DNA from 3 places in the Streptomyces sp. NPDC008121 genome. Region 1 is predicted to be linked to each of the others. Evidence: riboswitches for the same ligand, from Rfam matches in the RefSeq annotation. Region 1 holds a riboswitch; each other region holds the start of a gene.

Evidence for each region. A riboswitch is a leader RNA that binds a small molecule or an ion and turns the genes downstream of it on or off. The one in region 1 is predicted to bind cobalamin.
Region 2: linked by a shared signal. The riboswitch ahead of ACFZBD_RS03235 (ABC transporter substrate-binding protein) and the one ahead of ACFZBD_RS17875 (cobalamin biosynthesis protein) in region 1 are both predicted to bind cobalamin.
Region 3: linked by a shared signal. The riboswitch ahead of ACFZBD_RS08280 (energy-coupling factor ABC transporter permease) and the one ahead of ACFZBD_RS17875 (cobalamin biosynthesis protein) in region 1 are both predicted to bind cobalamin.

What each region holds. Positions count from the first base shown of each region.
Region 1 is NZ_JBIBHT010000005.1:59,350-61,600, forward strand. Features, by position in the region: gene ACFZBD_RS17865 (inorganic phosphate transporter) at 1-425, shown strand, start outside; gene ACFZBD_RS17870 (hypothetical protein) at 437-658, shown strand; cobalamin riboswitch at 770-913, shown strand; gene ACFZBD_RS17875 (cobalamin biosynthesis protein) at 946-1,929, shown strand; gene ACFZBD_RS17880 (cobyric acid synthase) at 1,926-2,251, shown strand, end outside.
Region 2 is NZ_JBIBHT010000001.1:742,414-744,664, forward strand. Features, by position in the region: gene ACFZBD_RS03235 (ABC transporter substrate-binding protein) at 1-964, opposite strand, end outside; cobalamin riboswitch at 1,194-1,401, opposite strand; gene ACFZBD_RS03240 (hemerythrin domain-containing protein) at 1,597-2,067, opposite strand.
Region 3 is NZ_JBIBHT010000002.1:618,077-620,327, forward strand. Features, by position in the region: gene dhaL (dihydroxyacetone kinase subunit DhaL) at 1-510, shown strand, start outside; gene ACFZBD_RS08275 (PTS-dependent dihydroxyacetone kinase phosphotransferase subunit DhaM) at 551-958, shown strand; cobalamin riboswitch at 1,031-1,240, shown strand; gene ACFZBD_RS08280 (energy-coupling factor ABC transporter permease) at 1,269-1,967, shown strand; gene ACFZBD_RS08285 (energy-coupling factor ABC transporter substrate-binding protein) at 1,967-2,251, shown strand, end outside.

The DNA of each region.
Region 1 (2,251 bases):
AGTCCTGCTCGGGTGCCGTGATGGGCGCGGGCCTCGGCCGCAAGGGCGGTGTCGTCCGCTGGTCGACCGCGACCCGGATGTTCGTCGCCTGGGGTCTGACCCTTCCGGCGGCGGGCCTGGTCGCCGCCGGCGCCGAATTCCTCACCCAGCAGGGCACCTGGGGCATCGCCGTCGTCGCGCTCCTGCTGATCGCCGGCTCCGCCGTCATCTGGGCGCTCTCGCGCCGCAAGCCGGTCGACCACCACAACGTCACCGACGACGACCTGGCCGACGAGCCCGCGGGCGTCGTGACCACCGCCATCGCGGCCGTCACCCCGCCGCCGGCCGGCTCCGTCGCCGCCTTCGCGGACGAGGACCTCAAGACCACCATCCCCTCGCCGGCCCCCACGGACCCGGCAGCCCCCGCGGCCTCCGCCGCGGTGTAAGGACGAACGACATGAAGATCGACTGGGCAGCTCTCGGCTCCGTCTTCGGGGTCAGCCTCGTGGCGACCGTCGCCCTCGTGGGCCTGTTCACCCTCGGCATCATCGGCCTCTCCAAGCAGGAGCAGGCCGCCGCCCAGGGCGGCTCCGCCGCCCTCGCGCGCACCGGCGCGTACGCCTGCTTCGCACTCTGCGCGGCGGCCGTCACGTACGGCATCTATCTGATCGTCGTCTGACGCCTCACCACACCACCGCCGGGCGGGTCGCACCGAAGGGTGCGGCCCGCCCGGTCATCGTCGCTGTGGGGCTTCGCACACTCTCCTGTCGCAGGTCAAGGGTGAGTTGACGGCCGTTCGCGCCCCGTGGTGGACTCTCGGGGCCAATACGGCGGCAGAAGAGGAAGTCCGGTGCGAATCCGGCGCGGTCCCGCCACTGTGACCGGGGGTGAAACCCCGGGAGCCAGGAACTCTCACCGCCGGTCACGTCGAGCCAGGGCGCGGACCCTGAGTGAGGACACAGCGCCATGCCTGGCCGCAGAGCCACCGGTGTATCCGCGCCCCCGGGCGCCTTCGCGTACGGCGCCGCCGCCGGTCTGGCCGCGGACCTGCTCCTCGGCGACCCCCGCCGCGGCCACCCCGTCGCCGCCTTCGGCCGGGCCGCCGGCGCCGTCGAAAGCCTTCTGCGCCGCGACCACCGCGGCTGGGGCGCGTTGCACACCGCCGTCTGCGTGGGCGGTACGGCCGTGCTCGGCGCCCTCGCCGCCCGTACGGTCCGCGACCGGCCCGCCGCGTCCGCCGCCCTGACCGCCGCCTCCGTCTGGGCCGTCGTCGGCGGTACGACCCTGGGCCGGGAGGCCCGCGCCGTCGGCGGGGCGCTGGCCGCCGGGGACCTGGACGTGGCCCGCGAGCGGCTGCCGCATCTGTGCGGCCGCGATCCGCAGGCCCTGGACGGCCCCGCGATGGCCCGCGCGGTCGTGGAGTCCGTCGCCGAGAACACCTCCGACGCCGTCGTCGGCGCCCTGGTCTGGGGCGCGGTCGCGGGCGTGCCGGGGCTGGTCGGCTTCCGGGCCGTCAACACCCTGGACGCGATGGTGGGCCACAAGTCCCCGACGTACCGCCGCTTCGGCTGGGCCTCGGCCCGGCTCGACGACCTCGCCGGCTGGCCGGGGGCGCGGCTGACGGCCCTGCTCGCGACGGTCGCCGGCGGCGACCCCCGGGGCGCGGTGCGGGCCTGGCGCTCCGACGCGGCCGCCCACCCGAGCCCCAACGCGGGCCCGGTGGAGGCGGCGTTCGCCGGCGCGCTCGGCGTACGGCTGGGCGGGACGCTGTCGTACGGCGGGCGGGTGGAGCACCGGCCCGTGCTCAACGGCGAGGGCCGGGCGGTGGAGGTGGCGGACATCGAGCGTGCGGTACGGCTGTCGCGCCGGGTGACCTGGCTGACGCTGGCGGTCTGTGTGGCGGGACGGGCCCTGGCGGGCGCGCGGCAGAGGAAGCGGAGGCACGGATGACGGGCGGGGGGCTGCTGGTCGCCGGGACCACGTCCGACGCGGGCAAGAGCGTCGTCACGGCGGGGATATGCCGCTGGCTGGTGCGTCAGGGGGTGAAGGTCGCGCCGTTCAAGGGCCAGAACATGTCCCTGAACTCCTTCGTGACGAGGGAGGGCGCGGAGATCGGCCGCGCGCAGGCCATGCAGGCTCAGGCCGCCCGGGTGGAGCCCACCGCGCTGATGAACCCGGTACTGCTCAAGCCGGGCAGCGACCGCTCCAGCCAGGTCGTGCTCATGGGGAAGCCGGTCGGCGAGCTGAGCGCGCGCGGCTACCACGGGGGACG
Region 2 (2,251 bases), on a different contig from region 1:
TGGCGTGCACGCCCTCGAAGTTCAGCTGGAGGCCGCCGGTGCCCCGCTCGCTCGCCCACGGATAGGTGCCGCCCGCGTCCTTGATCAGCCGGGCGGCGTAGCTGCCGCCGGCGGGCATGGACCAGGTGCCCTGGTACATCGTTCCGGGCAGCACCTCGACGGGCCTGCCCGCCGCGACGGCCTGCGCACCCTTGGCCGCGACCTTCCGGTAGTCGCCCTCGATGGTGTCGAACACCTCACCGGCGCGCTGCTCCGCCCCGGTGAGCGCGGCCATGGCCTTGACCCACTCGGCTCGGCCGAGCGGACTCGGCTCCAGCCATTCGGCGTTGGCGACGACGGCGATCCCGGCCTGGCGCAGCTTGGGGTACTGCGGGTCGTCGGTGCCCTGGGTCATCAGGACGTCCGGCTTGGCGCCGATGACGGCTTCGGCGTCGAGGGTGCGGTCCTTGGCGTACTCGACGACCTCGCCCGCCCGCACCCGCTCGAGCACCTCGGCGGAGGAGATGGCCACGGCGCTCGCGACACCGGTGAGCACGTCCAGGGTGCCGGTCTCGGTGAGCAGCGGCAGATGGGTGGTGGAGGCGGAGTACAGGCTCTTGACGGGGACGGTGACCTGCTGTGCGGACGCCAGCTCACCGGTCAGCTCCGGCTTCGGCGCACCGCACTTGACCAGGACGTACGACTCGGGCTTGCCCTTGGGGAAGGGCTCCTTGACGGTGAGGACCTGGTAGCTCTTCTCGTACCGGAGCGTGAAGTTCTCGGCGTGCTTAACCGTGGACTTGACCGGGAAGTAGTCCTTGGCCGGGTCGAAGTCCTCGATACAGCCCTTCCCGGCGGCTGCCGCTTTGGCATCGGCGGGCGGGCCGGAGGCGCCGCCGCACGCGGTGAGTGTGAGGGCGGCGGCCAGGAAGACCGCTGCGGCAGCCTGACGGCGACCGGGCGCAAGGGACCGTACGGACGGCAAAGTTGACTCCTGAGGGCATGCGTGGGCCAGGGCGCACCGGCATGGCGGTGCGCCTGATACGGCGTGCGGGAAGAAACCGCTGAGGGAGGAGGTCGTCAGGACCTGGGGGATCGAGCCCGTGCGGCACGCCGGGCAGGCCGGCTCCGGAGGAGCACAGGCAGCGCGGAACTGCCCTCACACATACGCAGGCACACGAGTGCCACCGCCTCTCCTGGGGAAATCCGCCCCGTACATCGAGGTGCGACGGCGTGAGTCTCCTGACTCGGGATCACAGCTTCTCCGGCCTTCCCACCCCTGATGGGGCGGTGGCCATGGGCGGAGTCGCTCCCCCTACACAGTGGCGGTACCGTGCCGGAATCTCACCGGCTTCCTCGTTCCGCCGTCGCTTGTTCGGCGAAAGCATCGCAGAACCGGCCACGCCTCGCCAGACCACACTCTGTGCGATCAGACACAACCGCGAGTGCAGCCATCATGACAAGGAGTGTTCATCCGGTGCAGCCTGCGGCGACCGCTTCACTGCGCTCGACCGTCGCCCCTGGGCGGGACGCCGTTGGCAGTGGGGGGTCGCCCCAGACCACTGTCTGCGTGCCGGCACTGCTGACGAGGCGTAAGCGGATTCACCGCTCACCGGCTCATATCGGGCCCAGGACCTCGCCGGGTACGGCTTCCAGCTCGAGGGTCTCGAGCACGGTGAGCAGTTGCCGTTCCTCGTAGCGGAAGTGGTTCTCCATGATCGCGGCGATGCCTTCGAAGTGCTGGTCGAGCTCCTCGGGCGGCGCGGCCCGGTCGACCGCGGCGCGGAGGCCGTTGAGCAGGTAGGCGATCATCGAGTGGTCCTGCTCAAGGGAGCGCAGTACCGGGCGCAACTGGGGGTGCGCGGCCGCGATGGCGGGGAACAGGGTGCGGTCTTCGCCCTGGTGGTGGGCGTCGAGAGCCGTGCAGAAGCCGTGGCAGTACAGCAGCAGTTCGCGGGTGGCCGCTTCACCGGGGGTGCCGTCGGCGAGGGAGGCGCGGGTCACGGACAGCGCTTCCCGCAGTCGGTGGTGCACCTGACGGAGTTCTTGGCTCCAGGCGACGAGCCTGGTCGTCTCGCGCTCAGACACGCGAGAGCGAAGGGTGGGACGAGTACATCGTCAACCTCCTTCGGTCCGGCGCCTCCATGCCTGACACAGTCTGCCACCGGCACGCGACGCTTCCCGTACGGTACCGCACCCGGGCACGGGACGTTACGGCTCGGCGTGAACTGTCCGCCCAGGCGCGCCTGCGCCTCCTTGGCGTCGGGTGTCA
Region 3 (2,251 bases), on a different contig from region 1:
TCCGCCATCGGCGACGCCGACCACGGCTCCAACCTCAAGCGGGGCTTCGCCGCCGTCACGGAGGTTCTGGAGAAGGAGCCTCCCCCGACACCGGGCGGGGTGCTCACCACCGCCGGGCGCCGGCTGATCTCCACCGTCGGCGGGGCCTCCGGACCGCTGTACGGAACCCTTTTGCGCCGCACCGGAAAGGCGCTCGGCGACGCCGGGACGGTCACCCGCGAGACCTTCGCCGAGGCCCTGGCCGCCGGGGTCGCCGCCGTCGCCCAGCTGGGCGGTGCGCAGGTCGGCGACAAGACGATGCTGGACGCGCTCGTCCCGGCGGCCGACGCGCTGTGCGAGTCCTTCGAGGCGGCCGCGGCGGCCGCCGAACAGGGCGCGCTGGCGACCGTCCCGCTGCGGGCCCGCAAGGGCCGCGCCAGCTACCTGGGCGAACGCTCCATCGGGCATCAGGACCCCGGCGCCACCTCGTCCGCCCTGCTGATCGCCGCCCTCGCGGAGGTGGCCGCATGACCCGCCGTCGCAACGGCACCACCCGTACGGAGGTGGCCCCGTGACCGGCGGCCCGGTCGGCATCGTCCTCGTCTCGCACAGCGCCGCCGTGGCCTCCGCCGTCGCCGAACTCGCCCGGGGACTCGCGGGCGGCGGCCCCTCCGCGCCGATCGTCGCCGCGGGCGGTGACCCCGGCGGCGGCCTCGGTACGAGCTCCGAGCTGATCGCCGAGGCGGCGCGGGAAGCCGACCGGGGGGCCGGTGTCGCCCTCCTCGTCGACCTGGGCAGCGCCGTGCTGACGGTCAAGGCGCTCCTCGCCGAGGGCGACGAGCTGCCCGAGGGGTCCCGGCTTGTGGACGCCCCCTTCGTGGAGGGGGCGATCGCCGCCCTCGTCACGGCGAGCGCGGGCGGCGACCTGGACGCCGTGGAGGCGGCGGCAGCGGAGGCGTACACGTACCGAAAGGAGTGAGCGGGGGGCGCGAGAGACCCGTCACACACCGTCCGCGGAAGCCTCCGTGTTGTGATGCGCCTGGTCAACCCACTAATGTCACACCGCCTTGGTGTACGGGAAACCGGTGTGGAACCGGTGCGGCCCTCGCCACTGTGATCGGGAAGTCCGGCTCCACCCCTCGGGGAGAACCCTTCGAGGGAGCCACTGCACCGCCTCGGGAGACCGTCGCGGTGTGGGAAGGCGGAGCCGCGACGGCATGACCCGTCAGCCAGGAGACCGGCCAAGGTGCGTTGTCCATCCACGAGGTGCTGGAGAGGGTCTCCCGATCATGCATATAGCCGAGGGCTATCTACCGCCCGTGCACGCCGTCGCCTGGGGCGTCGCGTCCGCTCCCTTCGTCGTCCACGGCGTCCGTGCCCTGACCCGCGAGGTCAAGGCCAACCCCGAGTCCACCCTGCTGCTGGGCGCGTCCGGCGCGTTCACCTTCGTCCTGTCCGCCCTCAAGATTCCTTCGGTGACGGGCAGTTGCTCGCACCCCACCGGCACGGGGCTGGGGGCGATCCTGTTCCGGCCGCCGGTGATGGCGGTGCTCGGCACGATCACCCTGCTGTTCCAGGCGCTGCTCCTCGCCCACGGCGGGCTCACCACGCTCGGCGCCAACGCCTTCTCGATGGCGATCGTCGGGCCCTGGGCCGGATACGGGATCTACCGCCTGCTGCGGCGGTTCGACCTCCCGCTGATGGTGAGCGTCTTCTTCGGCGCCTTCGTCGCCGACCTCTCCACGTACTGCGTCACCAGCGTGCAGCTCGCGCTAGCCTTCCCCGACCCGGGCAGCGGTGTCATGGGCGCGCTCGCCAAGTTCGGCTCCATCTTCGCCGTCACGCAGCTGCCGCTCGCGGTCAGCGAGGGCCTGCTGACGGTGCTCGTGATGCGGCTGCTGACGCAGTCCAGCAAGGGCGATCTGACCCGTCTCGGGATTCTCCTCCCGGGCGCCCGGAAGACCGAGAAGGCGGAGGCGAACGTCTGATGAGCCGTAACGCGAAGATCAACACGTTGCTGCTGCTCGTCGTCGCGGCACTGGCCGTGTTCCCGCTGGTGCTGGGTCTCGGCGACCACAAGGAGGAGCCGTTCGCCGGCGCCGACGCCGAGGCGGAGGTGGCGATCACGGAGATCGCGCCCGACTACGAGCCGTGGTTCAGCCCGCTCTACGAGCCGCCGTCAGGCGAGGTCGAGTCGGCGCTGTTCGCGCTGCAGGCGGCCCTCGGCGCCGGTGTCCTCGCCTACTACTTCGGTCTGCGCAAGGGCCGCAAG